DNA from 4 places in the Lysinibacillus sp. S1 genome. Region 1 is predicted to be linked to each of the others. Evidence: riboswitches for the same ligand, from Rfam matches in the RefSeq annotation. Region 1 holds a riboswitch; each other region holds the start of a gene.
The links. A riboswitch is a leader RNA that binds a small molecule or an ion and turns the genes downstream of it on or off. The one in region 1 is predicted to bind cobalamin.
Positions count from the first base shown of each region.

Region 2: another riboswitch for cobalamin. It lies ahead of ACHZEU_RS10965 (ABC transporter substrate-binding protein); the one in region 1 lies ahead of nikA (nickel ABC transporter substrate-binding protein).
Region 3: another riboswitch for cobalamin. It lies ahead of cobT (nicotinate-nucleotide--dimethylbenzimidazole phosphoribosyltransferase); the one in region 1 lies ahead of nikA (nickel ABC transporter substrate-binding protein).
Region 4: another riboswitch for cobalamin. It lies ahead of ACHZEU_RS02670 (ABC transporter substrate-binding protein); the one in region 1 lies ahead of nikA (nickel ABC transporter substrate-binding protein).

Region 1 is NZ_CP173154.1:348,527-357,217, reverse strand. It holds gene metE (5-methyltetrahydropteroyltriglutamate--homocysteine S-methyltransferase) at 67-2,364, shown strand; cobalamin riboswitch at 2,512-2,705, shown strand; gene nikA (nickel ABC transporter substrate-binding protein) at 2,854-4,470, shown strand; gene nikB (nickel ABC transporter permease) at 4,542-5,495, shown strand; gene ACHZEU_RS01850 (ABC transporter permease subunit) at 5,498-6,307, shown strand; gene ACHZEU_RS01845 (ABC transporter ATP-binding protein) at 6,321-7,091, shown strand; gene ACHZEU_RS01840 (ABC transporter ATP-binding protein) at 7,101-7,907, shown strand; gene ACHZEU_RS01835 (DUF2089 domain-containing protein) at 8,098-8,463, shown strand; gene ACHZEU_RS01830 (SHOCT-like domain-containing protein) at 8,476-8,691, shown strand, end outside.
Region 2 is NZ_CP173154.1:2,171,202-2,177,163, reverse strand. It holds gene ACHZEU_RS10980 (MerR family transcriptional regulator) at 1-269, shown strand, start outside; gene ACHZEU_RS10975 (class I adenylate-forming enzyme family protein) at 262-1,764, shown strand; partial or broken gene ACHZEU_RS10970 (acyl-CoA dehydrogenase family protein) at 1,766-3,433, shown strand; cobalamin riboswitch at 3,491-3,674, shown strand; gene ACHZEU_RS10965 (ABC transporter substrate-binding protein) at 3,811-4,779, shown strand; gene ACHZEU_RS10960 (FecCD family ABC transporter permease) at 4,776-5,777, shown strand; gene ACHZEU_RS10955 (adenosylcobinamide amidohydrolase) at 5,774-5,962, shown strand, end outside.
Region 3 is NZ_CP173154.1:1,482,789-1,491,834, reverse strand. It holds gene ACHZEU_RS07875 (glycerol-3-phosphate dehydrogenase/oxidase) at 1-279, shown strand, start outside; gene ACHZEU_RS07870 (alpha/beta fold hydrolase) at 283-1,200, shown strand; gene miaA (tRNA (adenosine(37)-N6)-dimethylallyltransferase MiaA) at 1,187-2,089, shown strand; gene hfq (RNA chaperone Hfq) at 2,187-2,417, shown strand; gene ACHZEU_RS07855 (rhodanese-like domain-containing protein) at 2,513-2,815, shown strand; gene ACHZEU_RS07850 (hypothetical protein) at 2,860-3,255, opposite strand; cobalamin riboswitch at 3,675-3,851, shown strand; gene cobT (nicotinate-nucleotide--dimethylbenzimidazole phosphoribosyltransferase) at 3,943-4,998, shown strand; gene ACHZEU_RS07840 (trimeric intracellular cation channel family protein) at 5,093-5,698, opposite strand; gene ACHZEU_RS07835 (methionine gamma-lyase family protein) at 6,040-7,293, shown strand; gene ACHZEU_RS07830 (MerR family transcriptional regulator) at 7,448-7,825, shown strand; gene glnA (type I glutamate--ammonia ligase) at 7,881-9,046, shown strand, end outside.
Region 4 is NZ_CP173154.1:519,778-525,907, reverse strand. It holds gene ACHZEU_RS02680 (hypothetical protein) at 1-234, shown strand, start outside; partial or broken gene ACHZEU_RS02675 (GTP-binding protein) at 352-2,289, opposite strand; cobalamin riboswitch at 2,472-2,659, shown strand; gene ACHZEU_RS02670 (ABC transporter substrate-binding protein) at 2,822-3,814, shown strand; gene ACHZEU_RS02665 (precorrin-3B methylase) at 3,867-4,544, shown strand; gene ACHZEU_RS02660 (S9 family peptidase) at 4,613-6,130, shown strand, end outside.

The DNA of each region.
Region 1 (8,691 bases):
AACATGCAGCCATTTTCCTAATAGGAGAATGGCTTTTTATTTTTTCTAAAAAAGGAGCTTAAAAACATGAACTATACAAGTACATTGATCGGTTATCCCTATATAGGGGAGGAACGCGAATGGAAAAAAGCACTAGAAGCATTTTGGCGCAATGAACTTTCTGAGGAGGACTTTGAGGAAAAATTAAAGAAAATCCGTTTATCAAGAATAAACAAGCAGCTGCAACTTGGAATCGATATGGTGACAGTTGGCGACTTTACGTTTTACGATAGAATGTTAGATACAGCTTTGATGTTTGGTTTAGTTCCAAAGCGCTTTAACTGGCAAGGTGGTAAAGTCGATTTTCATACCTACTTCAGTGTAGCAAGAGGAGACAAAACAGCCGTAGCTAGTGAAATGACAAAATGGTTTAATACAAATTATCACTACATTGTTCCAGAGTATGAGGGACAAGCCTTACAACTAACAGAAAATAAAGTGTTAGCCGACTTTTTAGAGGCGAAGGAAACTTTCGGTATCATTGCGAAGCCGACACTAATTGGTCCCTATACATTTTATAAGTTAACGAAAGGCTACAACAAATTAACACAGGTTGAGTACTTATTAGCTTTATTACCACTCTATACGCAGGTATTAAAAGAATTAGTGGATGCAGGTGCCACTTGGATTCAGCTAGAAGAGCCATCCCTCGTCTTAACACTTGATCCAGCAGAGATAAAGCTGGTGAAAGAAATGTATGACCAGTTAGCCACTGCCGTTCCTGAGGCTAAAATAATGCTACAGACTTATTTCGAAGCTTTAAGTGCCTATGAAGCATTAAGTACATTGCCTGTTCAAGGATTCGGTTTGGACTTTGTTCATGGCTATAAAGGAAATATGGCGTCACTTCGTCAATTTGGTTTCCCGCAGGATAAAGTATTAGGAATAGGGGTAGTGAATGGCCGTGATATTTGGCGTTCAAACCTGGCGGAAGTCAATGCGACGATTCAAGCCATTGAACAGCTAAGTCATGCTGCTGAACTATGGATTCAACCATCAAGTAACCTACAGCACGTTCCAATCACAACCTCTCTTGAAAATGAACTTGACCCTGTTTTAAAGCAGTCTCTGGCCTTCGCAGATGAGAAAATCATAGAAATCACGGGGCTGACTAAATATAGACGAGATAAAGATGGTTCCTTACAACATAATTTTTCAGAAAGTATGAAGGCGATTGAGGCTCTAAAAAAACATCCAATCCGCCAAAATAAGTTAATTCATCAAGCCGTTCAAACTGTGACAAAGCAAGATTTTGAACGACACAGTAATTTTACGAAGCGACAAACGATCCAACAACAAGCCTTAGGATTACCGCTGTTTCCAACAACTACAATCGGTAGCTTCCCGCAATCAGATGAAGTGAAAAGAAATCGTAATGCGTGGCGAAAGAAACAATTATCGAATGAAGCCTATGAAACATTTTTAGAAGACGAAACAAAGCGCTGGATCTCCATACAAGAGGAATTAGATATCGATGTACTTGTTCATGGTGAATTTGAGCGTACAGATATGGTTGAATATTTCGGTGAAAAGCTGACTGGCTTTGCCTTTACAAAGAAAGCGTGGGTTGTTTCATATGGATCACGCTGTGTGAAGCCTCCGATCATTTATGGAGATGTTGCATGGGCTTCACCAATTACCGTAAAAGAATCCGCCTATGCCCAAAGCCTAACGAAGCGATTTGTAAAAGGCATGCTGACAGGGCCAGTAACAATATTAAATTGGTCCTTTGTGCGAGATGATTTGTCCCGTAAAGATGTCGCTTATCAAATTGCATTAGCACTCCGTAAAGAGGTGGAAGCACTAGAAAACGCAGGTATATCAATTATTCAAGTGGACGAGCCAGCGTTAAGAGAAGGTTTACCGCTTAGAAAGGAGGAATGGGGGGCTTACTTAGAGTGGGCTGTCAATTCCTTTAAGCTTGCGACATCTAGTGTCAAAGATGAAACACAAATCCATACACATATGTGTTACTGTGAGTTTAATGATTTCATCGAACCAATTAGCGCACTAGATGCAGATGTGATTTCCATAGAAACATCACGAAGTCATGGGGAACTTATTACCTCACTACAAGTACAGCCCTATAAAAAAGGAATTGGCTTAGGCGTCTATGATATTCATAGCCCTCGTGTACCAAGCGAGGATGAAATGCTCGCTATTATGAAAGATAGTCTACAGGTGCTGGACCGTTATCAATTCTGGGTGAATCCAGATTGTGGCTTAAAAACGAGAAAAGAAGATGAAACCGTTGCAGCTTTAGCGAATATGGTTGCTGCTACTAAAACGTTGCGTCAAGCTGTACAACAATCTACATCAAGCTAACGAAATGATTTTTAATCTACTACATCTACTCTCCAATAACGAAGACTAGGGTAAATCCCTAGTCTTTTTATCTTACGTCGATATATATATTATCTTCAGAAAGTAAAATTGACGTGAACATGCGAGCATGTTATGTTTATTACTAATTTCATAGCAATCATTACAAGTTTGAGTGAAATCGTCTTTCATTCAATTAAAAGGAAAATGGGTGAAAATCCCATGCTGTCCCGCAGCTGTAAATGAGGAGTTTTGTTTCAAATACCACTGAGTGAGTACTTGGGAAGGTGAAACAAAATGATGATTCATGAGCCAGAATGCCTGCTTGTAAGAAGATTCATTGATGATCTACGAAAGATAGGGAGATGGATGGAGACTTGCTCATCGTGGGTTTTTCTGTCCTTATTCTTTTTTAGAATAAGGTTTTTTTATGCCTTCTCTTCTTCAACAAGTAGATGTATTTGTACTACGAATAGAGATAGGAGACAGAAAATGAGATTGACAAAGTATTTACTTCCTTTCCTGCTTGTCCTGACGTTCAGTTTACTTGCTGGCTGTACAGGCACGGATGAAGAAAAGGAAAAGACCTCAGCAAACCAAACAGATGAAAAAATAATAACGATTGGCTGGCCATTAGATGTCGGTCCATTGAATCCTCATACATATTTACCGAATCAAATGACTGCCCAAGCAATGGTTTATGAATCCTTGGTGGAATACAATGATGATGGTACTGTTACGCCTAAGCTCGCCGAAAGCTGGGACATCTCTGAGGATAAAACTTCGTATACTTTCCATCTAAGAAAAGACGTGAAATATTCAGACGGCACTGCATTTAATGCAGATAATGTCATTCGTAACTTTGACGCCGTTTTAGCGAATCGAGACATGCATTCTTGGATGGGCATGGTTAACCACATGAAAGAGGTTGTAAAAGTAGATGATTTTACAATTCGTCTGCAATTGGATGAGCCTTATTATCCAGTCTTAAACGAACTTGCCTTCGTCAGACCTTTCCGTTTTTTAGGGGATAACGGATTCCCAAAGGATGATATGACGCAAGATTCTATCAAAGCACCGATTGGAACAGGCCCTTGGGTATTAACTGAATACAAAAAGGACGAATATGCATTATTTAGTCGCAATGAAAACTATTGGGGAGAAAAACCACTAGTTGAACAAATAAAAGTAAAAATTATTCCTGACTCAGAATCTATTTCATTAGCATTTGAAAACGAAGAATTAGATTTAATTTATGGGCGTGGCATTATTAGTTTAGATAACTATACGTATTTAAAAGACAGTGGCAAATACAAAACTGCTACCTCTGAGCCTTTATCTACGAAAGCACTGCTATTCAATACACAATCTGGTCCATTATCTGAGCTAAAGGTACGTCAAGCCATTCAATATGCTATTAATAAGGAACAAATGGTCGACAGTATTACACATGGTACGGAAAAAGTAGCGAACACATTGTTCTGGGATGCGATTCCTTATGCCAATATAGATTTAGCACCTATTGTATACAATCCAGAAAAAGCCCAACAATTGCTAGATGAGGCAGGGTGGTTATTACCTAAGGGTGAAAAAATTCGTTCAAAAAACGGACAGCTGTTGTCTTTAGATTTGATTTACATTGCATCTGATGCAATTCAAAAACCAATGGCAGAATTAATGCAAGGTGAACTCGCAAAAATTGGCGTTCAGTTGAATTTAGAAGGGGCAGATGTAATGGTCGGTCTTCAAAAATTGATGGATGACCAGGTGGATATTAATTTCTGGCGTACCAATGGACCACCTACAGATCCACATAGCTTTGCAAATGAATCAGCTACACCAAATGCTAGTGGTGTGTACGAGGCGAAATTAGGCCTAGCAAACGCCAAAGAAATCGATACGAAAATTCACCAATTATTAGTAGGAACAGATGAACAGGAACGCGTGCAGCTTTACACGAATATTTTAACGATGTTTCATGACCAGGCACTCTTTTACCCTATTTCTTACGAAACAAATAATGTGATTTATCAACCATCTCTAAAGGATTTTGCACCACGTGCATCTGAATATGATATACCTTATGCACAAATGGCTAAAGAAAAATAAAAGTGGAGGAGAGAGTGTGTCTAGCAGAGACAGCTCTCTCTTTATCATAGGATTGAGTAGGAAGTGACAGCATGTATGAATCAACATGGATCTTTTGTTTAAAAAGAATTTTAACATTGCCCTTTGTCTTATTAGGCGTTTCCATCCTAACCTTTGTATTTATTCGTTTTGTTCCTGTAGAGCCTGCTGAAGTCATACTACGTTTGGCAAGGGTTGCGCCAACAGAGGAAGCCATTCAGGCATTACGTGAGGAACTGGGAACGGACAAGTCGTTTTTTCTTCAATATTTGCTATGGGGAAAGGGCATAATCCAGCTAGATTTTGGAACATCTTTTGTTAGTAAATTACCTGTGGCACATGAACTATTCGTGAAATTACCCGCAACCATTGAATTAGCTATTGCTGCGTTTATCCTCATTTTAGGGCTAAGTATTCCATTCGGAGTAATAAGCGCATTGTATAAGCACACCATCATCGATAAAATCATACGATTCTTTAGCATATTGAGTGTGTCGATTCCAGCCTTTTGGTTAGGTTTCCTATTACTCTATTTATTTAGCTTAAAATTAGGACTCTTTCCGACAAACGGGAAGGGCACACCTGCTCATTTAGTTTTACCCGCCTTCGCACTGGCGTTACCAACAATTGGATTATTCGTTCAGCTTATCCGTTCAACCATCCTAGAAGAATTACAGCAGCAATATGTTCAATATGCACGGCTAAGAGGATTAAAAAGCTCCGTGATTCTTATCCGTCATGTTTTGCGAAATGCTGCTATTCCCTTGACTTCCTTGCTAGGCATGACCCTTGGCAATCTTTTAGGTGGAGCCGTGATTGTGGAGCAGGTTTTTAGCTGGCCCGGACTCGGCAGGTACTTAATAGAATCCATTATGAACAGGGATTATCCAGTTGTACAATGCTATGTGTTAATTATTGCGGTTATCTATGTGCTTGCCAATTTATGTACAGATATATTGCATCGTTTATTGGACCCTCATCTAATGATGAAGGGTAGGAGAGATTAAAAATGAAATTTGTACGAACAAAAAGTGGCAACTTAACAGGATTAATCAGTCTATTCCTCCTTGTCATTACTGGCTTATTAGGACTGTTGGCGCCAATTTTAATGCCACACGACCCTTTTGCTGTCGATATTGCTAAGAAATTTTCAGTCCCGTCTTGGGACTATCCATTAGGTACAGATCATTTAGGAAGGTGTATCTTGTCACGCCTTCTTTTAGGTATTCGTTATTCTTTAGGTTCAGCGCTCATCATTCAGCTAGTCGCTATTGTTTTAGCTATCCTACTGGGTGCTTTTGTAGCGTTGAAAAGAGGATTAATTGATTTTCTTTTTATTCGATTATGTGATATTTTATTAGCCTTTCCGACACTCGTACTTGCATTTGGACTGTTAGGTATATTAGGTCCTAGCTTAAAAAATGTTTTAATAGCGCTCATTTTCACACAGCTTATTTATTATGCAAGAATGATCCGAGGTTTGTTTATTGGCATCAATGAGAAAGACTTTGTTCAAGCTGCTAGGATAACGGGCACTACAGGTATCCAATTAATTAGACGCCATTATATACCCAATCTATTGCCATCTATTGTCACGATTGTCGCATTAGATATCGGGAAGGTGATTTTAGAAATTGCAGGCTTTTCGTTTATCGGACTTGGGGTGCAGGCACCGATCCCAGAATGGGGCATGATGATCAATGAAGGAAAGCAATACATGAGACAGCATCCTGAATTAATGCTTTATCCAGGACTTGCCATCATCCTTGTTGTGTTATTGTTTAATCAATTAGCAAATCGTTTAAAAAGGCTTGACTAGGAAAGGGGAAGTTATGGAGAAAGTTTTAGAAGTGATAGACCTCACAGTCAAAATAGGGGAGAAAAATATATTAACCTCTATCAACCTGACAGCTTATAAAGGGCGAGTCCTAGGAATTATCGGGGAAAGTGGCAGTGGCAAGTCCATGCTTTGCCATGCCATCATGCAAACATTACCGTCCTTTGCCCATGTCAGCCAAGGGGACGTACTCTATCTGCAAGAAAATTTATTAAACGTTTCAGCTACTAAATGGAGAGCTTATCGTGGCAGACATCTTTCGATGATTTTGCAAAACCCATCCGCTGCATTTGATCATATTCAAACGATTGAAAGTCATTTTCGAGAAACATTAAAAGCACACTTTAAGCTTACAAAAAAAGAAATGAGACAGATCGCCCTTGATGCTTTGAAAAAAGTTCATTTACCTCAGCCAGAGCAGCTCTTGTCCTACTATCCTTTCCAGTTAAGTGGAGGCATGCTACAGCGAGTGATGATTGCTCTGTCAATGGCGATACAGGCCTCCCTCTACATCGCAGACGAGCCTACGACTGCTCTGGATACCATCAATCAGAAACAAGTATTAACACTATTTAATCAAATTCGCTCAGAAACAGATGCTACCATACTCCTTGTCACGCATGATTTAGGTGTCATTGCTGAGCTTGCGGACGATGTGGCTGTGATGTATCAAGGAGAAATCGTTGAGCAAGCAAATGTTTTTGATTTTTTTGATGCGCCTCAGCATCCCTATACCAAGAAACTTTTACAAGCGAGAATGCTATGAGGTGATAAAATGACGCTACTAGAAGTAAAAAATATTGAGAAATACTATGCGCAAAGACCATTTCTATTCAAACGAGGACAGGAAGCCCCTGTATTAGAGAATGTGACATTTTCACTTCAGGAAGGAGAATGTCTTGGCATCGTCGGTCAAAGTGGTTCTGGAAAAAGCACATTAGGGCGCATTATTTTAGGGATTGAACGACCAACAAACGGAGAGCTGATCTTTCAAGGTGTCAATTTATACGAAGCACCCAGCAAAGAGAAAAAAATGATACGAAGAAATTTACAGGCTGTTTTTCAAAATAGTTATCATTCATTTAATCCAAAACAGACGATTTTCGAAATACTCGAAGAACCGTTTTTGAATTTCGAGCATTTTAGCAAAGCAGAGCGACAACAGAAAGTAAGGGAATTACTAGACTGTGTAGAGTTAGAGTGGGCAATGGCTCAAAACTATTCCTCACAGCTAAGTGGGGGACAGCAGCAACGAGTCAACATTGCTAGAGCTCTTGCATTAAAGCCGAAACTGATTGTTTTAGATGAGGCCATTAGTAGTCTTGATATGATTTTGCAAAAGACGATTATAGAGCTACTGCAAAGACTTCAAAAAGAGCTACAGCTTGCTTATCTATTCATTTCACATGATTTACAGGCCACACGTTTTATGTCAGATCGCATCCTTGTGATGCAGCATGGTCAGCTAGTGGAGGAGATAGGCAAGGATGGGACATATCAGCACCCCGCTTCACAAGCGTTATACAATGCAATTTTGCCATCACACCCGCGGGAAAGAAAAAAGAAGGATAGACCCAATTAAACAGAAACGCCATTTTGAGAAATTAAAAATGGCGTTTTCTTAATTTTTAAAGCAATATAGAAACAAAAATAAATAAAATTAATCAAGATATTAATTTTATTTATTTTTTAATTAAAATTATTAATTTTATTATTTACATCTTTAATTTCTTTATTATATAATCAGCTTAACTTAAAGGAAGGAGTTCACTATGGCTTATCAAGTAATCACAAATTGTCCTGTCTGCAGTAAAACATTAAAAATTACGAAGTTACAGTGTTCTCATTGTCACACGACCATTGAAAATGAGTTTGAATTGTCGAAGCTAGCATCCTTATCACAGGATCAGCTTCATTTTGTGGAAGTATTTTTAACCTGCCGAGGAAATATTAAAGAGGTTGAAAAGGAACTGGGGGTTTCGTATCCAACAGTTCGAGGCAAGCTAAATGATATTATTTCATCCCTTGGCTATGCTCAAAAGAAGAAAAATGAAGTAGATGAGAAAAAAATTGTAAGCATGCTTGAAAATGGCGAAATCACAACAGATGAAGCCATAAAGCTCTTAAAAGACGAATAGGGAGGAACGACCATGAAAGAGGAAATTACAAAAGTGTTAACGATGATTCAAGAGGGCAAAATTGATGCGGATAAAGGATCAGAGCTGATTCAAGTGCTACAACAGAAAGAAGAATCAGAGAATAAATTTGTGGAAAAAACAAAGTATTTAGATAAAACGTTAAAGGTCCGTGTTGTATCCACCGAAAATGATAATGTCACGGTAAATTTACCAATTAAACTTGTCAAA
Region 2 (5,962 bases), 1.8 Mb from region 1:
AAAAAGAATTGGCGAAACTCAAGCTTATTTTCAGAGGCAAGCGGTACGGATTTTCTTTAGAGGAAATCAAAGAGATGGTTTTACTATTTGATTTTGATCGCTCAGGAATTCAGCAATTAGAGCGAACGGTTGAATACGGGGAACAAAAAATTCAAGAGATTGACAGTAAAATAGCTGAGCTGACGCAGATGAAGCATGAGTTACAACAAATGCATGGCATGTTTAGCGAAAAATTAGCGACTTTAAAGGGAGAGATGCAAGATGAATAGTTCCAATTTATTAGCACGTAATGCCCGTAAGTATCCGAAAAATGAAGCCGTTATTTGTCATGGCAGAAGAGTAACCTACCAAGATTTAGATAAGCAGGTGACATGTTTTAGTAATGCTTTACTAGAGCAGGGAGTAAAGCAGGGGGATAAGGTTTTAATTTTTATGCCAAACGTTTTAGAGTTTGTTGTCAGTTACTTTGCTATTCAGCGTATTGGAGCGATCGTTGTGCCAGTCAATGCGAAGTTTACATTGCAAGAAGTAGAGTACGTGGCGCAGCATGCCGAGGCGAAGGCAATTGTCGTACATGAGGCTATTTTTGCAGCAGTTGAACAGCTAGCCGGTATTCCGTTAAAAATTAAAACAGGTCAAGAAAAAGTGGGATGGCATCAGTATGAATCAATGCTTCAAAATGCTAGTACACAAACAATTGATTGTCAGTTACAAGAGGATGACCCTTCCACGATTTTATATACATCTGGCACGACAGGAAAACCAAAGGGTGTGTTATTTAGCTACCGTAATATTTTAACAGTGGCGCAAATGATAGCTGTTGAAATGGAGGTAAAGCCTGAGAGCCGTATTTTGCTTATGATGCCATTAACACACTCTGCACCATTACATTTATTTTTAATGGCGGGTGTATTGGTAGGCTCAACAAATGTATTAACACCAACTTTTACACCCGATTTATTCATTGATTCCATTGAAAAGGAGAAAACAACACATTTCTTTGGTGCACCTGTTGCTTATTTATTAACGGCACAACTGCCAAGGCTACATTCGGCAGATTTGTCTTCTATGAAATGGTGGGTCTATGGTGGGGCACCGTTATCTCAAAGTGAGGTTCGGTTCATTCAGCAGGCATTCCGCACAAATAATTTGACTTGTGTATATGGATTAACAGAGGCAGGTCCAAGTGGCTCATTATTATTTGGCAAGGAGCATGAAGCAAAGGCAGGAAGTATTGGTCAGCGGGCGCCACTTGGTACAGAGTTGCGTATTGTGAATGACAGTGGAGAAAATGTAAATGTAGGCGAAGTGGGGGAAATTGTCTTGTTGGGTGAGGGCAACATGCTTGGCTACTATAAGGATGAAGTAGCTACTAATGAAGCCTTTATTGATGGTTGGTTAAAAACCGGAGATCTAGCTCGCAAGGATGAAGATGGTTTTATTTGGATCGTAGATCGTAAAAAGGATGTCATTATTTCGGGAGGTGTCAACATTTATCCGAAAGAAATTGAAGATTGTTTATTGAGCTTTGAAGGTATATTCGAGGTTGCGGTAATTGGTGTACCACATCCGCAATGGGGGGAAACTGTAAAGGCGGTGTATTCTGCTAAACAAGACATCCATGAGGAAGCTTTGAAAGCTTATTTAGAGGAGCATCTTGCAAAGTTTAAAATACCACGTATTTTTGAAAAAGTAGAAGCGCTACCACGCAATGCATCAGGCAAAATATTAAAACAAAATTTAAAGGGGCAAGAGGTGAGATAGCATGAAAGTATTACAACAAGAAGCAATGCGTACTACGAACTTTTTTACTGAAGATGACACGCTTCAAAAAATAGTGGAAATGATGTTAGATAAAGAGTTTTTATCCTATGCCCAACGAGAGTTAACAGATTTTGGTGAGCTATGTGCAGGTGATATTGATGCGAGGGCAAAGCATACAGATCGACAGGGTGAGCCTCGCCTTCAAAGATATGATGCCTATGGTGAAGAGATATCAGAGGTTTGGGTTAATGATGGCWWRYWKAYAYRMYTTGAAGAGACATATAATACTGGGATTGTAGGTTATGTACACAAGCATATTCCGCAGCTAGGACACAAGGGGAATTATGTTTATAGCTTTYCACAAGGTTATTTGCTATCACATGCAGAGCCCGGTTTTTATTGTCCAGTAACATTGACAATGGCAACTGCCTATCTATTAGATCATTATGCAGATGAAGAGGTAAAGCAGCGTTTTTTACCACATGTGTGTGCAACAGGTGACACAGATTTATATGAAGGTGCGACCTTTTTAACAGAACGTCAAGGGGGCTCTGACGTAGGTGCAAATGTGGTGGAGGCGAGAAAGGATGGCACTGCTTATCGTCTATATGGTGAAAAATATTTTGCATCCAATGCGGGCATGTGTGGTGTAGCGATGGTATTAGCACGKCTAGAAGGTGCGCCAGCAGGTTCCAGAGGCTTAACATTGTTTGCAGTTCCTTGGCGCAAAGAAGATGGAACAACAAATCATCTACGTATTCGCCGACTGAAAGATAAGCTAGGCGTTCGGGCAGTTCCCTCTGGTGAGGTAGAATTTGATGGTGCACTTGCCTATGTTGTAGGGGAGCAAAATAAAGGGATTTATTATATGCTAGAAGCACTAAATCTCTCTAGAATTTGTAATGCAGTCGCTTCAATTGGTATTATGCGTCGCGGCTTCTTAGAGGCAAAACATTATGTAAGCAATCGACATGCATTTGGCAAGCCCTTAACACAGTACCCTATGATTCAGGATACTTTAGGGAAATTTGCAGCTAAGTTGCACGTGGAAGTAGCGACAGTTTTTGATCTTATCCAATTATACGATAAAGTGACAAGTGGACAGGGAACTCAGCAAGATCTTATTATGAATCGTTTATATATTGCCATTATGAAAAAGGAAACAGCAGAGCAAGCTGTTCATTATGCTAGTGAGGCAATTGAATTACACGGAGGTAATGGCTATATAGAAGACTTTGTAACGCCCCGCTTATTAAGAGACGCCCAAGTGTTAACGGTGTGGGAGGGTACGGCTAATATTTTGGCCTTAGAACTCATTCGTTTAGTAGATAAGTTTCATGCTCATGAACTGTTTGTACAGGAGATGGAGGAACGATTAGACAAATTAGCTGACAGCTCACTAGTACAAATCGTTAAAGAACAATTGGCGAATATGTCTGTGAAACTGCAAATTTTTAGCGCTTTAGACGAGGCAACGAAAACTTTTGAAGCTAAGGGTATGGCGGAAAAAATGGCTCACCTTTATGAAAGTGTCATAGCGGTTGAGTGGGCACATAAATTTGGTGGGAAATATGAAAAACTAGCGGACGTTTATTTAGAACAGACATGGTCATTAAGAGAAATGGGTGCTCAAATGAAAACAGTCCAATACTTTTCTGAAATTGTATAATGGCCGGGGAGTCGTCTTGAATGGAGGCGACTTTTTTCATTTTCATGTATAATGAAATCAACTGAATATTATKAAGGTTCTTTACTTAAGTAAAGTGAAAAGGGAAATCGGTGTAATTCCGATGCGGTCCCGCCACTGTAAGTGTGAGTTTTTTCAAATGATGCCACTGAAGATTTCGGGAAGGCTTGAAAAATCGCAAGTAGCACTAGCCAGGAGACCTGCCTTTATAACGACATGACAACCTACGAGGATAGGGTGGTGGATTTTGTATCAGTTTTTTTGGTGCGATTTTGCCCCCTCATCGATCAAAGATGAGGGGTTTTATTTTGATGTAGAATAAAGCGAAATGTCGCACGGATCAACGAAGGAGGATTCACATGAAGAAATTTTGGAAAATAGGATTATCAGCATTTTTAGCAGTAGGCTTGCTAGCTGCTTGTGGGCAGGAAGCAAAAGATAACAAGCCATCTAACGAGCAGCAAACACAGCAAGAAACAGCACAYGTGGATGAAGCAACATTCCCAATGACGATAACAGATGCCCTTGGTAAGGACATTACACTTGAAGCACCTCCTGAGAAAATTGTTTCACTTATTCCAAGTAATACTGAAATCCTTTTTGGACTAGGTTTAAATGATGAAATAGTTGGTGTTACGGACAACGACGATTATCCGCCAGAGGCAGCTGAGAAGGATAAGGTTGGCGGTATGGAATACGATATTGAAAAAATTATTGCCTTAAAACCAGATATCGTTTTTTCACACGAATCTAGCATGTCTCTTTCAGAAGAGGCTATTGCACAGCTTGAATCAGCAGGTTTGAAAGTATTTGTTGTAAAAAATGCACAAGACTTTAATGAAACATATACAACAATTGAGCAACTTGGACGTGCTACAGGGAAATTACCAGAGGCAGAAAAAATTGTCGCTAATATGAAGGCAAAAGTAGAAGAAGTTTTGTCTAAAGTCAAGGATGTTGAACCCAAAAAAGTGTTAGTTGAAGCATCAGATGAGCCAGATATTTATACAGCTGGCAATGGTACATTTATGAACGCTATGCTTGAAATGATCAATGCAGAGAATGTAGCTGTAGATGGCGATAATTGGTATAAAATTGATGCAGAACAAATTATCGCAAAAAATCCAGATGTCATCGTGGTGACATATCATTATMTACCAGATAWTTTAACGAAAATAKCAAAACGTGCGGGCTTTMATACGATTAATGCCGTAAAAAATAATGCGATTGTGCAGGTAGATGAAAGTACGACAAGTCGTCAAGGGCCACGTTTAGCTGAAGGTCTAGAAGAATTAGCAAAAGCAATCTATCCTGAGGTATTTAAGTGAAAAAAATAGCACTAGCCTATACATTAACATGTACGCTTCTTCTTATTAGCATCTGGTGTGGCGTAGCGATAGGCTCGGTTCATATTCCATTAGAAGTATTGTGGAATAAGGCGGTTGATGAAACAGCCGCCAATATCTTTTGGAAAATTCGTTTGCCTCGCGTGTTATTAGCGGGACTAGTAGGCGCATCTCTAGCTATTGCTGGAGCAGCTTTCCAAGGTTTATTAAAAAATCCATTAGCAGATCCATATACACTAGGGGTTTCATCAGGGGCTTCTGTTGGTGCTGTTTTAACGATCTTTTTTAGTATTTCTATACCTGTTGTCGGTTTGTATGCGCTGCCAATCTTCKGTATGATTGGTGCTATCATTACGATGGTAGTTGTTATGAGCTTTGCTAGACTCGTAGACCGCTCATTAAAAATGGAAACGTTGATATTAACAGGTGTTATTTTTAGTTCTTTTTTAGGTTCCCTTATTTCATTAATGATTGCCTTATCTGGTGAAGAATTACGTCAGGTAATAGMCTGGCTACTTGGTTCTGTTTCGATGCGTGGTTGGCCATATGTCCAAATGATCATTCCTTTTGTGATTGTTGGTTCAATTATGCTATGGACACAAAGACGAGAATTAAATGTTTTGTTGTATGGTGAAGAGCGAGCAAAACATTTAGGTGTTAATGTAAAGCGCAGTAAATATTTGATATTAACAGGTGGCTCCATGCTAACTGGAGCAGCTGTAGCAGTTTCTGGCACAATTGGCTTTGTAGGATTAGTAGTGCCGCATATGACAAGGATGATTTGGGGTTCTGATCATCGCCACTTATTACCATTATCTTTTTTCAATGGTGCAACATTACTCATTATTTGCGACTTAGTAGCACGAACAATCATTGTGCCAAGAGAGCTACCAATTGGTGTTATTACGGCATTTATTGGAGCACCTGTTTTCTCCTATATTTTTTATAAGCAGCGAAGAAGCAAGGGGGTACGGGCATGATTGTTGTTGAACATCTATCAGGTGGCTATGAAGATGTACCAATCGTCAGGGACATTAGTTTTACTGTTGAAAAAGGAAAAATTCTTGGCATTCTAGGGCCGAATGGTAGCGGGAAATCCACATTATTAAAAGTAATGAGTGGTATTTTACCAGCTACTGCTGGAACCGTTTCGATTGATGGACAA
Region 3 (9,046 bases), 1.1 Mb from region 1:
AAATTTTTACATGAACATGGTAGTACAATGCCTCTTGCCTTACATGCTATGCTACTGTATGGCATTGAAGCTGAAATGGTCTATACACCAAGCGACTTCTTTATTCGTCGTACTGGTTTATTATACTTCGATATTGAAGCAGTAAAGCTTTATAAACAGCAAGTAATTCAGGTGATGCAACAACGCTTGAATTATACGGAGGAGCAAAAAAATAGGTATATTGCTGAATTAGAGCAAGCCATTAACGATGCAACAAATTTTGTGAAAGAAGGGGAGTAAGGGATGGAGCGTTATATTCAAATGTCGGATGAACAATTTGTCTTCACTCGAACATTGGAGCCTTCAACGCCATGTATTGGACATATTCACATTTTGCATGGCATGGCAGAGCACAGCGGTCGCTATTTAACATTTGCGAAAACACTCAACACAGCAGGCTATGTTGTGACGATGCACGATCACCGTGGGCATGGTGAAACGGCAGCATATAATGGGACATTGGGCTTTTTTGCTGAAGAAAACGGCTTTGAGCGTGTTGTAAAAGATGCTCATGAAGTGATTACACAACTTCACGCACCATACGCTAATGTACCATTTATTCTCTTTGGCCATAGTATGGGTTCTTTCATTACTAGACGCTATATTCAATTATATGGAGAGCAAGTAGACAATGTTATTCTCTGTGGCACTGGAAATGTGACAGCCTTGCATGCTGTAGGAAATCTAGTAGCCAAGGCTTTAGCTAAGGGGCTAGGAAAAGAAACTGAAAGTAAGCTGTTAAATCGATTGAGCTTTGGTAGCTTTAATAAGCGATTTCCCAATCCGAAGACTGCCTATGATTGGTTATGTTCAGTACAACAAGAGGTGCAAAAGTATATCGATGATCCCTATTGTGGCTTTATTCCAACGAATCAATTTTTCGTGGATTTGACAACTGGCTTTGCCACACTAAATCGTAAAAAAGAATTAGCAAAAGTAAGAAAAGACCTTCCTATTCTCTTGATTAGTGGCAGTAAGGATCCAGTTGGTGAACAGGGGCTAGGCGTTTACAAAGTTGCTGAACAATTAGCAGCGGTGGGGGTAGAGGATGTAACGGTTTATTTATTCGAGGATAAACGACATGAAATTTTAAATGAAGACAATCAAGAAGCGGTCTTTCAAGTTTTATTACGGTGGTTAGAAAAATATGATAGAAACTAAATTGCAGCAGGCAGAGGTCGTAGCAATAGTGGGGCCGACTGCCTCAGGTAAAACGGCATTAAGCATTGAACTGGCAAAAAAATATCACGGTGAAGTCATTAATGGTGATTCCATGCAAGTTTATAAAGGGCTCGATATTGGGACAGCTAAAATTACCGAAGAAGAGATGGAGGGCGTTCCTCATCATTTACTAAGCTTTTTAGAGCCTACAGAACCCTTTTCGGTAGCAGATTATCAAAAATTAGTACGTGCGAAGATCGCGGAAATACAAGCTCGTCAAAAATTACCTATAATAGTAGGAGGCTCTGGCTTATATGTACAAGCTGTCCTCTATGATTTCCAATTTACTGATGAAAAAGTAGATGAAGAAGCACGAAAAGCCTACTATGAGGAATTAGCAAGGCTTGGCCCTGAGGCAATGCATGACAAACTAAAACAACTAGACCCTCAAACAGCGGAGACAATCCATCCAAACAATACACGTCGTGTTATTCGTGCATTAGAAATGCTGGAATTAAGCGGTGTATCAAAAGCAGCTGAAGCACAAAATCGAGGGGAAGTACCCCTTTACAATCATGTTATTTTAGGGTTAGGTCAAAACATGTCCCGTGACGTGCTATATGACCGTATTAATCGTCGTGTTGATTTAATGATGGAAAATGGTCTTCTGCAAGAGGTGAAGGGACTATGGCAGCAAAATATCCGTGGTGTGCAGTCTATACAAGCCATCGGATATAAAGAATTATATGATTATTTAGATGGCAAATGTACCCTAGAGGAAGCCATTGATAGCTTAACACAAAATTCCCGTCGCTATGCAAAAAGACAGCTTACTTATTTCCGTAATAAAATGGATGTCCATTTTATTACGCCGGATGATCGATTATAAGAATAAAGAAGAATTTCTAAAAATTACTAATTGATAAATTGGTAGAACATGCTACTATAGGAATGAAGAGGTAGAAAGTTAGTAGGGAGGCTATTTGATGAAATCAATCAATTTGCAAGATACGTTCTTGAACCAACTACGTAAAAACAGTGTTTTTGTAACTGTATTTCTGTTAAACGGATTTCAGTTAAAAGGGACTGTGAAATCATATGATAATTTTACAGTATTACTACTTGATGCTGAAAATAAGCAGCACCTAATCTACAAGCACGCCATTTCTACATTCGTACCAGCAAAACAAATAGAGTTTTTAGAGACAGAAGTATAATAAGTATGTTAAACAGTTAGTGTTCTCACACTGGCTGTTTTTTTTGCTACAAGCTATAATGATAGTGGAATTTGATATTTTGGAGGACAAAGTTTATGAAAACAATGGAAACAACACAATTATTAGATCTGTTAGATGCAAATGAGGACCTATATATTATCGATGTTCGTGAAGAGGATGAAGTAGCACATGGCATGATCCCAGGTGCTAAACATATTGCACTCGGAACTATCCCTGAACGTTTAGAGGAATTAGATGTAGAAAAGCCATATATTATTGTATGTAAGGCTGGAGCTCGTTCTGCCAATGCGTGTGCTTACTTAGAGGCACAAGGATTTGATGTAACAAACCTTGAAGGCGGCATGCTGGCTTATGATGGAGAATTAGAATTTAAATAAATCATGAAAAAAAGAAAGAGCATATACTCTTTCTTTTTTCATGATTATTTTTTCACGGCGTCCATGATAAAATTAAAATTCTCTTCAAAGTTTTTGTAGATATTAACATTTTTTTGTCCCTGCACTTTTGAAGCATAACTAGCAAAGTTTAGACCAGCTCCATAAATTTGTAGTGCTCCATTCGCCAAATCCCCTTTTTGGAGAAGCTCAATGCCATCTTTCAAGAAATTTTGACTCTCCTCGAAATGACACTCCGTAATGTATTTATCACCACTATGAAATAATTTTAAATTTTCTAGTATTTTATTTGCTGTCTCTTCGCTGATCGAAGCGTCGATATTGATTAATAACTGATTGATCGGTTTTACGAGTTTGGCATAGAGGCTATCGTGCGTTTCACAGGTTTCAGCAATAGCGTTTCTTAATTCTTTTGCATTCATCGTATCTACTCCTAACTTTTCATCGTTTTACTATTTGATACTTACCCTAATTTTAATCAACTGAATACTGAATTTTTAGAAATAATTTATGTTTACATTGAACAGATTATTAAGGTTTTCAACTTTTATGTTCAACATTACTCAGTGAATTGGCAAAACATATGCTACGGAAGGTAGAGATGATGGAAAAGTCTGTAGTTTATTTGTTAAGACAATTGATTTAGTAATTAGTTCTTGTACAAGCTGAGTGTTAGGCATAGAGAAATCTTTAAAAGCAATAATTAAGGAAGACTAGGAATCAAGTGAAAGATTCACAGGCTATTGATAAGCTTATATTGGGAATTGGAGTATGTACTAAGTTAACACTCAAAAAATTTTTTCCTCTTGACACTAAAAAAGTTGTAAAGTAGATTTAACATAATTACATAAAAGCAATAGGTGCCCACTAGGGAGAATAGGGAATAAAGTGAAAAGCTTTAGCGGACCCGCCACTGTATAAGGGAGTTTCATAGTGTATGCCACTAGCGAAAAGCTGGGAAGGTACTATGAGGTGTTGAACTTGAGCCAGGAGACCTGCCTACATGCTTTAGAAGATATAGATGATGGAAAAGTCTGTAGTTTATTTGTCATGACAATAAACTACAGACTTTTTATTTTGTCTTAATGAGAACGAGAGGAGAAATAATCATGCAATTATTACAAGACACGATTCAAAACATTCAAGGGGTTGATATGAAAAGTATGGAGCAAGCTAGAATGCGGATTGATGCGCTTTGTAAGCCCCCGGGTAGCTTGGGTAAACTAGAATCAATTGCCGTACAGCTCTCTGGTATAACAGGACAATTATATCCGACGGTCGACAAAAAGGTGATGATTGTCTGTGCTGCAGATCATGGTGTTTGCGAGGAAGGTGTAACCACGAATCCACAAGATGTTACGGTCTTTCAAACATTAAATTTTCCTAAGGGGGGTACAGGCGTTTGTGCGATTGCGGGGATTACCAATGCAAAGGTGGTCACAGTAGATGTGGGAGTAAAAGAAGATATTTCACTTGATGCAGGTGTCATTATTCATAAAATTAAATACGGTACCGATAACATGGCACACGGTCCAGCTATGGCCAAACAAGAAGCCATTCAATCGATAGAAGTAGGAATCCGTGTGGCCACTGAGGAAATCATAAAAGGTGCTGATGTACTTGGGACTGGAGAAATGGGCATCGGCAATACAACACCAAGTGCTGCGATATTAGCTGTTTTGACGGGATGCAACCCTATCGAAGTAACGGGGTTTGGTGCAGGAGTAGGCCAAGGAGGCATTGCCTATAAAGCGGCAGTTATTGAAAAAGCAATTACCTTAAATAAGCCTAATCCAAGTGATGTTATTGATGTTCTGGCTAAGGTTGGAGGGTTAGAGATAGGGGCGATGACAGGTATTATTCTTGGCGCTGCTGCCCATCGTAAACCCGTTGTCATTGATGGATTTATTTCGACTATAGCCGCCCTCATTGCTTATAAGCTCGAACCAAAAGTAATCGATTATATCATTCCTTCCCATGCTTCAGAGGAACCAGGGGCAAAAATTGCCGCTGCCTTACTGGGCATTGAACCGATGTTGCATATGAATATGCGTTTAGGCGAAGGTTCTGGAGCAGCCTTAGCCTTTCCTCTTTTAGATGCAGCTTGCTCGATGATGAAAAACATGGTGACTTTAGAAGAATCAATGCAGTTGTTAAAAAGGTAAGTTAAATGTCTCTTTTTTAATCAAATAAGGAATGAAACATTAGCTTAAACAATAAAACAGCCAATGACTTAATTTTTGGTCATTGGCTGAATGGTTATGCACGATTTAACTTTCGTAATGGCAAGCGCCACTTCATCATATAGGAAAGAATACGTAAAGCTGTAATCACTGCGAATAAAATATAAAGGAATATGTCCCCTGTAAAAACCTCGAATCCGATTAGCAGTCCAGCAAGAGCTGCCCAAACACCATAAACTTCATCACGGAGAACTAATGGTTTTCTTCTAGCTAATAAATCTCGTACAATACCACCACCTGAACCTGTCAAAACAGCAGCTACAATGACTGCGCTCACTGGCATATCAAGCTTGACAGCATAGAGTGCGCCTTGAATAGCGAATGCTGATAAGCCAATCGCATCTGTGAAGTTACCCCAACGATGCCAATGTTGAATCAGATGATGCGGAAAAATAAAGAATATCGTAATCGCAGCAAGCGCTATTTGAAACATCATATCCTGTCCCCAAAGCGTTGTGACAGGTAGTCCAATGAGTAAATTTCGAATAGCTCCTCCACCAAAAGCAGTCACAATACCAAGTATATATACACCGAATAAATCGTATTCTTCTTCCATGGCAATAATTGCCCCAGAAATAGCAAAGGCAATTGTTCCTATAATACTAAAAACCTCCCAAGCCATCCCTTTCACCCCTTCTATCAATAAATAAACTTTATTAAAAGTTAAAAGACTTTTTACGTAACAGAATCTATGAATTTAATAGCCAAAATCGGTCATTAAATACGCTTCTTGAAATAAGTCCGCACATTAGCTTAGCGTAAAATCCCCTTAGAAACAATAGGCAAGTTTTACAGGTGCACATACAAATTGATAAAATGTGATTAAAATAAAGAAAAACATTCGTCAAAAGCGTTCATATACCAGTAGTTGGTTAGGGAATTCTAGAGTGATTGAAGTCAATTTAGATAGTCAATAAATCTTCCTGATTGAAATGCGAGACATTGTGAAATGGAGAAGAAAGAATGACGTTTACATCAAATTTATCAACAGAAACGCTGTCATTAGCGGCAAAAGTAGAGGAGCAAGTTCGGCCTTATCATGCCAAGGTAGAAGAAATGGCGTTCTACAATCAGCAGAAGGTGCTAGCAGCTTTCAGAAAGCATCAAGTAAGTGATTATCATTTACATCCATCAAACGGCTATGGCTATGATGATGAGGGACGGGATAATCTAGAGCGTGTTTATGCGGAAGTATTTGGTGCAGAGGCAGCCATAGTCCGACCACAAATTATTTCAGGGACACATGCAATCACGCTTAGTCTATTCGGTGTTTTGCGTCCTGGTGATGAGCTGCTTTATATTTCTGGTCAGCCATATGATACATTGCAATCCATTGTCGATGGTGGTGATAAAGATACAGGTTCACTGAAAGATTATAAAATCGGTTATCGACATGTGGATTTACTAGATAATCAGGTCATTGATTGGGCAGGTGTAGAAGCGGCCATTACAGCACAAACCAAAATGATTGCGATTCAGCGTTCAAAAGGCTATGCAACACGTCCATCCTTTACAATTGAAGAAATTGTAGAAATGTGTGTAAAGGTACGTAAAATAGCTCCGAAAGCTATTATATTTGTAGATAACTGCTATGGCGAGTTTGTAGAGGCGCAGGAACCTACAGAGGTCGGTGCTGACTTAATGGCAGGATCGCTCATTAAAAATCCAGGTGGAGGCTTGGCTAAAATTGGTGGCTATATTGCTGGCCGAGCAGATTTAGTGGAGAAATGTGCCTATCGTATGACATCTCCAGGTATTGGAGCCGAAGCGGGGGCCACATTAAATACACTAGGTGATTTTTATCAAGGATTTTTCCTGGCACCACATGTTGTATCGCAAGCACTAAAAGGGGCGATATTTACAGCTGCAATGCTTGAGGAAATCGGCATGAGCACTTCTCCGAGCTATCACGCGAAGCGTACAGATTTAATTCAATCAGTATCGTTCCAAACAGCTCAGCAAATGATTGACTTTTGTCGCGAAATACAAGCGAACTCACCGATAAATGCCCATTATGCTCCTGAGCCAGCCTATATGCCAGGCTATGAAGATGATGTCATTATGGCGGCTGGAACATTTATTCAGGGGTCCAGCATTGAGCTAACAGCGGATGGCCCGATACGACCGCCATATACAGCATTTATCCAGGGCGGACTAACATATGAACACGTTAAATTTGCTATTTGCAGTGCAGTTCAAGCCATTCAAAAAGCATAACAAGACAATAGATAAAGCCTAAATATGAATAGTTTTTTACAATTTTTAATCAGATTGAAAAAAATAGTGCCAACCATGTTAGATAACCTTACATGGTTGGTTGACAGTAAAAAAATTTCGTTATATGATAAGCGGGTATTGGAGGAGGACTTAAATGAGTCGTGAAATTAGACGAACTATGCCGTTATTATCGATGAGTATCGTGATGCAATTAACAGAGCTTTCGGCAAGACAAATTCGTTATTATGAAGAACACCATTTAATTGAGCCGCACCGAACAGAAGGCAATCGACGTATGTTTTCACTGAATGACGTCGATACATTGCTTGAGGTTAAAGACTACTTAGAACAGGGTATGAATATGGCGAAGATTAAAAAAATATTTGCTAAAAAGAAAAATCCTGTTGCAACAACTGATGAGCAAGATTTAAGTGATTCAGAATTACGTCAAATTATGCGCGAAGAAATGCGTCAAGCACAGCGCATGCAAAAATCGTCCATCCGAAGAGGGGATTTATCTCGATTCTATTAATAAATAGGGTAGGGTAAACATAAAAGCTAGACAAATTATAGGAGTGTGGAAAACTGTGGGTAAATACACAAAAGAGGACATTAAACGTCTCATCGAAGAAAAAAACGTAAGCTTTATTCGTTTACAATTTACAGATATTCTTGGCACTATCAAAAATGTTGAGATTCCTGTAAGTCAATTAGACAAAGCACTTGAAAATAAAATGATGTTTGATGGCTCATCTATTGAAGGTTTCGTTCGAATCGAAGAATCTGATATGTATTTATATCCTGATCTTGATACTTTCGTAGTATTCCCTTGGACTTCTGAAAAAGGGAAAGTAGCACGTTTTATCTGTGATGTTTACACTGCGAAAGGCGAACCGTTTGCTGGTGACCCACGTAACAACCTAAAACGTATTCTTAAAAAAATGGAAGAAATGGGCTTCTCAAGCTTCAATTTAGGGCCTGAGCCAGAATTCTTCTTATTCAAATTAGATGCAAAAGGCGAACCAACATTAGAAGTAAATGACCATGGTGGTTATTTCGATTTAGCGCCAACAGATCTTGGTGAAAATTGCCGTCGTGATATCGTGTTAGAGCTAGAAGAAATGGGCTTTGAAATTGAAGCATCACACCATGAGGTAGCTCCAGGACAACACGAAATCGACTTTAAATATGCGGATGCTGTTACTGCGTGTGATAACATCCAAACATTCAAATTAGTTGTTAAAACAATCGCTCGTAAACATGGCTTACATGCTACATTTATGCCAAAACCATTATTTGGTGAAGCAGGCTCTGGTATGCACTTTAACGTGTCACTATTTAAAGGCAAAGAAAATGCGTTCTATGATGAATCTACAGAATTAGGTCTTTCTGAAACAGCTATGCAATTCATGGCGGGTGTTCTTGCACACGTACAAGGTTTCACAGCTGTAACAAACCCAACAGTTAACTCTTATAAACGTCTAGTACCAGGTTATGAAGCACCATGTTATGTAGCATGGTCTGCACAAAACCGTTCACCATTAATTCGTATTCCATCTGCACGTGGCCTTTCAACTCGTGTTGAAGTACGCTCTGTAGACCCTTCTGCAAACCCATATTTAGCGATGGCTGTTATTTTAGAAGCAGGTCTTGAAGGTATTCGTCAAAGCCTAACACCACCTGCTGCAATTAACCGCAACATCTATGTGATGTCGGAAGAAGAGCGTCAAGCAAATGGTATTGAAAACCTACC
Region 4 (6,130 bases), 170 kb from region 1:
CAGGAATATGCCCAATTTATTGAAGCGGTGCAAGCGTTAAATGATTATCATTTCAACTGGCATCCACGTGGCAACGGTCACGAGCTTTTACTGCAATTAATTGATCATCTACAACTATTAAAAAGTCAACCTGGTAAGGTACTAATTGATTTTACGAACAAGCATGACTATGTAATAGTTGAACCCGCATATTTGTTGGACAATCCAACAAAGAAAGCTGTCGGTGCACTATAAAAACAAGCCCTCCATTTTTTGGAGGGCTTGTAATATCTTATGGCAGGGTAGAGATATATTGATGCCCAAGCAAGAAATACCCGCGGAAATACCCGAAGCGAGCAGGCTCATCCCATCCTACAGGCAATGCATGGCTGCCTGTGCTTCTTGCCATGGAACCGAATATCCTTTGCCCTTAGCACAAAAGATACTAGAGGAACTATACTCAGGGTCGGCATTTCTATCGTAGCCAATCTGTGCAATCACATCCTCTGTATTATGGCACACATCATAGCCATCAAATTGGAGTGTGAGTGCACCTTTCCCATTTGTATAGGCGGCAAAGGTTGTACTGTAGCTCATTAAAGTGGCAACAGGTGCACGACCTGTTAGGATAACATCCGTTTCGGATAAAATCGGGTCATCGAACGTGCCAGCTGCTTGCTGAATATCAGTCATCATACGACCGATAAAGTCATTTGAAGCTTTCATTTTAAAGCGATAATAGGGTTCAAGTAGGACATTTTGTGCCTGCTCCAGCCCCTGACGCAGGGCACGGAAACTGGCTTCACGGAAATCTCCCCCCGATGTATGTTCATTGTGCCCGCGACCTGTTAGAAGTGTAAAATGAATATCTGTTACAGGGAAGCCTGTCAGTAGCCCATGATGGTCACGCTCAAACAGATGCTTTTCAACAAGGCGCTGATTGCCTACAGATAAATGATCGGCATGACAGGCATTGGTGAAGGTATTACCTGTTCCACGTGGATTTGGCTCCATTAATAAATGAACTTCTGCATAATGCTTGAGGGGGTCGAAATGACCATAGACCGTTACGGTCGTCGCAATGGTTTCGATGTATAAAATGTGCGGCTCACCAAAGGAGACAGCTAATGAAAAACGCGTCATTAATACCTCTGTAAGGACCTACAATTGAATGGCACCCATAATATGCACATGGATTTCCTGAAATTTTTCCTGCCAGACCACACGCAAGGACGGTTCTTCTGCTTCGAGTAAACGGAAAATCTGTAGCACTTCCTTGATATGCTGATCACCCTCATATTGAACCTTTGCCTGTAAGGTTGGGACAAGCTCATAGGGCTGTGATAGCATCGTTGTACCGATTCGATCCCCAATGTTTGCCTGGCTCAGTCCTTTGACAGCGAAAATTTCTCCTGCCTCTACCTGTTGAACGGTCTCAAAGCGWCTTCCGTTATAAAGTCGAATTTCGGTCACTTTTTCTGTTACMTCGTCAAATGAAAATTCATCTCGTACATGCAACGAGCCCTTGGTTGCCTTCATAAAGGTTAAACGCTGGTGACRATCATGACGAATCTTAAAAACCTCGCCCTCAAATGGGGCATCCTTGTCAAAATGGGAAGCCGTTAACAGCGGGAGCTGGTCAAGAAATTCCTGAATGCCCTCATCCTTTAAGGCCGAGCCAGCAAAGCAAGGGAAGGCACCTTCATTTTTAATCATTTCCTTTAATTGAGCAAGACACTGTTCATGCTCCAATGACTCATTTAGAAAGGCATCAAGCAATTTTTCGTCGCGCTCCGCCAGCCATTCCATAATATTATTTGATACATAGTCTGCTCGCAGTGGCTCATCGATGAGCAATACATGCTGAGAGCAATCTTTGCGAAGCTGGCTGATGACGGCCTCCATATTGGCACCCTCACGATCCATTTTGTTGATAAAGAAGAAGGTAGGGACATGGTATTGACGTAAAAGTTGCCACACTGTTTCTGTATGGCCCTGTATCCCTTCGACAGCGCTAATGATAATAATGGCATAATCCATCACACGAATGGCACGCTCCATCTCAGGGGAGAAATCGACATGCCCTGGCGTATCAATCAATGTGTATGTATCATCGCCAATATTCATGCGCCCTTGCTCGGCAAATATCGTAATGCCCCGTCTGCGCTCTAGCTCATGATGATCAAGAAAGGTATCCTGATGATCAACACGCCCCCGTGCTTGAATACTATTTGTATGAAAAAGCACTTGCTCAGAGAAGGTCGTTTTTCCTGCATCCACGTGCGCAAGTACACCGATCGTTTTGTACATAAGAAATCCTCGTTTCTATAGAATGCTATCTTTTTATTGTAACAGAATACTAGCTTCTATATTTCTTGTAAAATAGTTCGTCTTTATGTCGAAATAGTGCTAATATAATGATGATTATACTTTTAGTGTCATACTACTGATTGCGCGATAAATTTTCTTCTGCTAGTCTATCAATAGTATTGACCATTATAGAACGTATTGGTGCAAATGGCATTTGTCATTTGCTTAAAAGGGAAATCGGTGCAATTCCGATGCTGTCCCGCAACTGTAAATGGGGAGTCTATACAGCATGCCACTGTAGTGAAACTATGGGAAGGCGTATAGATGATGAACCTAAGCCAGGATACCTGCCAGTATGTATTTTTTGACTAAGAACCACGAGGATGGGGATAGTGATGAAGGTAATGATACCGTTATTTCACTATGCTACTCTCTTGGCGACAAGAGGGTTTTTTTATGCCCTTCCAACTACCTTAGTAGTAAAGAAGTCTCTGATTTCTTTCTATATTTTAACAGCAAAGGAGAAAAGGACATGAAGAAATGGAAAAGTATATGGTTGATGATGATCATTGCCTTGGTCGCTGTTTTAGGGGCTTGTAACGCAAAGGACAAAACGGAATCAGCTGCACAAGGTGAAAAGGTTGAGCCATCTGAGGCGGCAGCAGCAGTAACCATTGAAAATAATGACACAACTCAAACATATACGGAAGCACCAACAAAAGCGATTAGCTTAAATCAACATGTGACAGAAATCATGCTAGCACTTGGTTTAGAGGATTCTATGGTAGGGACAGCTTACTTAGATGATAAAATCTATGAGCCACTGCAAGAGGCATACGATAAGGTCCCTGTTCTTTCCGATCAATACCCAACGAAGGAGCAAGTCATCGATGCCGAGGCAGATTTCCTATATGCAGGCTGGAAAAGTGGCTTTGGCGAAAAGGGTGTAGGCACACCAGAAGAGCTTGAAGAATTAGGCATCCATACGTATTTACATACGGCTTCCAACATGACAAAGCCAACAATAGAGGATATTTTCACTGATATTCGCAATATCGCGAAGATTTTCCGTATTGAGGATCGTGGCGAAGCTTTAATTGAGCAAATGACGAAAGATGTAGAGGCAGTACAAGCTAAATTACCAAAAGATAGCGAAAAATTACGTGTTCTTGTGTTTGATAGCGGTGAAAAGGATGTATTTACAGCTGGTCAAAACTTTATGAATGAGCTTGTGACAATCGCGGGTGGACAAAATATTTTTGGTGATGTGGAATCAGGCTGGACAACTGTGTCGAAGGAAGATGCAGTAGACCGCAACCCAGAGGTAGTTGTCGTGATTGATTACGGTGAAACAACGGCAGACCAAAAGATCCAATTCTTAAAAAATGATCCAGCCTTAAAGGAGATGGAAGCCGTCAAAAATGAGCGCTTTGTCATCCTGCCACTTTCAGCAGCGTCTGAAGGGGTTCGTGCGGCAGAGGCCATTGAAATTTTAGCAAAGGGCTTCTATCCTGAAAACTTTTAATCCATTCGAGCTAGCGTTTTTGCTAGCTCCTTTTTTATAAGGAGCGATAAAAATGAACGCATTTCAAAAAAATGTACCAGATCAAACATTTGAAACACTGAACCGTCATGGTGAGTTTACCCGTCTAGCCGTTAGCCCTGGCATTATTAATAAGCATTATACTCCTGCACAATTCCAAAAAATAGCCGAAATTGCTGGCGAAAAGGGGGCGATAAAATATTCTGCTTCCTATAGTATACTCGTATCCATACCAACGTGCGATGCCACAGAAGCGGTGCAAGCCTTACAGGAAGCAGGTCTTTATGTTGCTCCCTCTGGTTCAATCATAGCCATGAAGGCCTGCGATTTTTGTGATGGGGAGAAAATGGAGGCTACTCCGATAACCGAACAGCTCTATCATGCCATAGAGGGGATGAAGGTACCTGCAAGAGTGCGTGTCAATATTAATGGCTGTGCATCAGCTTGCTACAATGCAGTCTATGATGATATTGGACTCGTTTACCAACAAGAAAGCTTTGATGTCTATTTAGGGGCAGTACCAATGGGAGCAAAGGCACAGGCTGGCACATTATTCGCTAAGAGGGTAGACGTCACACAAATTGAAGATTTTTTACTGCACCTGATAAACCTTTATAAGGAGCATGCTCGCCCAAATGAGCCCTTTTATAAATTTTATCGCAGAACAAAGTCAGCAGAATATTGGGAACTAGTAAAAAATTCAATTAAATAGAGGAATATTACTTAGGGTGTCGAAGTATTGTAGTAAGACAGAAAATTACAATACAAAGGAGCAAGAACATGACATCGAAACAAGGGATTCAACCAGAAGATCTTTATCACTTAAAATCAGTAGCAGATCCACAGCTTTCACCAGATGGGACAGAGGTAGTTTATGTAGAGACTCGTATGGACGAGAAGAAAAATGACTATATATCGAATTTGTTTTACATAAACTTGAAGGACAAAACACCACAGCAATGGACATTTGGTGAAGATAGAACGAGTTCCCCTGTTTGGTCACCAGATGGCAGTCAAATTGCATTTTTGTCAACGAGAACAGGTAAGTCGCAAATTTATGTTCTTTCGAAAGCAGGTGGAGAGGCAAAACAGGTGACACATTGTAAAAATGGAGCGACCTCCCCTGTCTGGTCACCATGTGGCAAGAAAATTGCTTTTTCAGTCGTGCTAGGGAAAGATGAAACCATCCTAGATAAAGCGGAGGATGAGAAGAAAAAGGATAAAGAACTAAAGCCACTAGAAATCGAGAAAATGAAACACAAATCGGATGCTGGTGGATTTATTGATATGGAGCAGTTTACCCATATTGCCATTGTCAATGTGGCATCAGGAGAGCTAGAACAAGTGACAGAAGGCAAAGAGTACTGCCATCTGGGTACTTGGTCGCCAGATGGCAAATACCTTACGTACTTAGCAGATAAAGCGGAGGATTTAGATTTCTCATTTAATGTGGATATCTATTTATTGGAGTTAGAATCTAAGCAGAGTCACAAGCTAACAGAAGGTTCGGGTGCATATTACCAAACAGCTTGGTCTCCGAATAGTCGCTATCTTTCTTTTGTAGGTGGAGAACGTGAATTTGAAAATGCCACACAAGCAAAGCTTTGGATTTATGACATGGAGCAAAAACTACTAAACTGTGTAACAAGTGATTTTGATGCGCCTGTTGGTGATTATGTCATCGGTGATTTCCTGCAAGGTGTAGCGTCACCACGTGTGCAATGGATGAATGATAATCATAGCTTCTACTTCCAAGTCACAGATCACGGCAATGCGGCGATTTATTACGGAAATGTAGATGGCGAAATTTACCCAGCTATCCATGATGATCAATATGTCTATGGCTTCTCACTTGATGCGCAAAACGATCAGGCTATTGCGGCTATTAGCACAACGACCCATCCAGGCGATCTGTTTTATGTGAACCTAAAAACAGGTGACAAAGAACAGTTGACGTCCATTAATGAAGATTTTTTAAAAACCAAAACATTAGCTGTTCCAGAGAGTATCGAATTTGAAGGTGCAGAAGGCTGGAAGGTCAATGGCTGGATTATGAGGCCAGTTGGCTATGAAGCAGGGAAGAAATATCCTCTCATTCTTGAAATCCATGGTGGTCCGCATGCAATGTATGGTAATACCTACTTTAATGAATTCCAAATCCTTGCTGCACAAGGCTTTGCAGTGCTTTATACGAATCCGCGTGGTAGTCATGGCTATGGCCAAAAATTTGTGGATGCAGTACGTGGCGATTATGGTGGTAATGATTATGCGGACTTAATGGCAGCGGTAGACTACGCT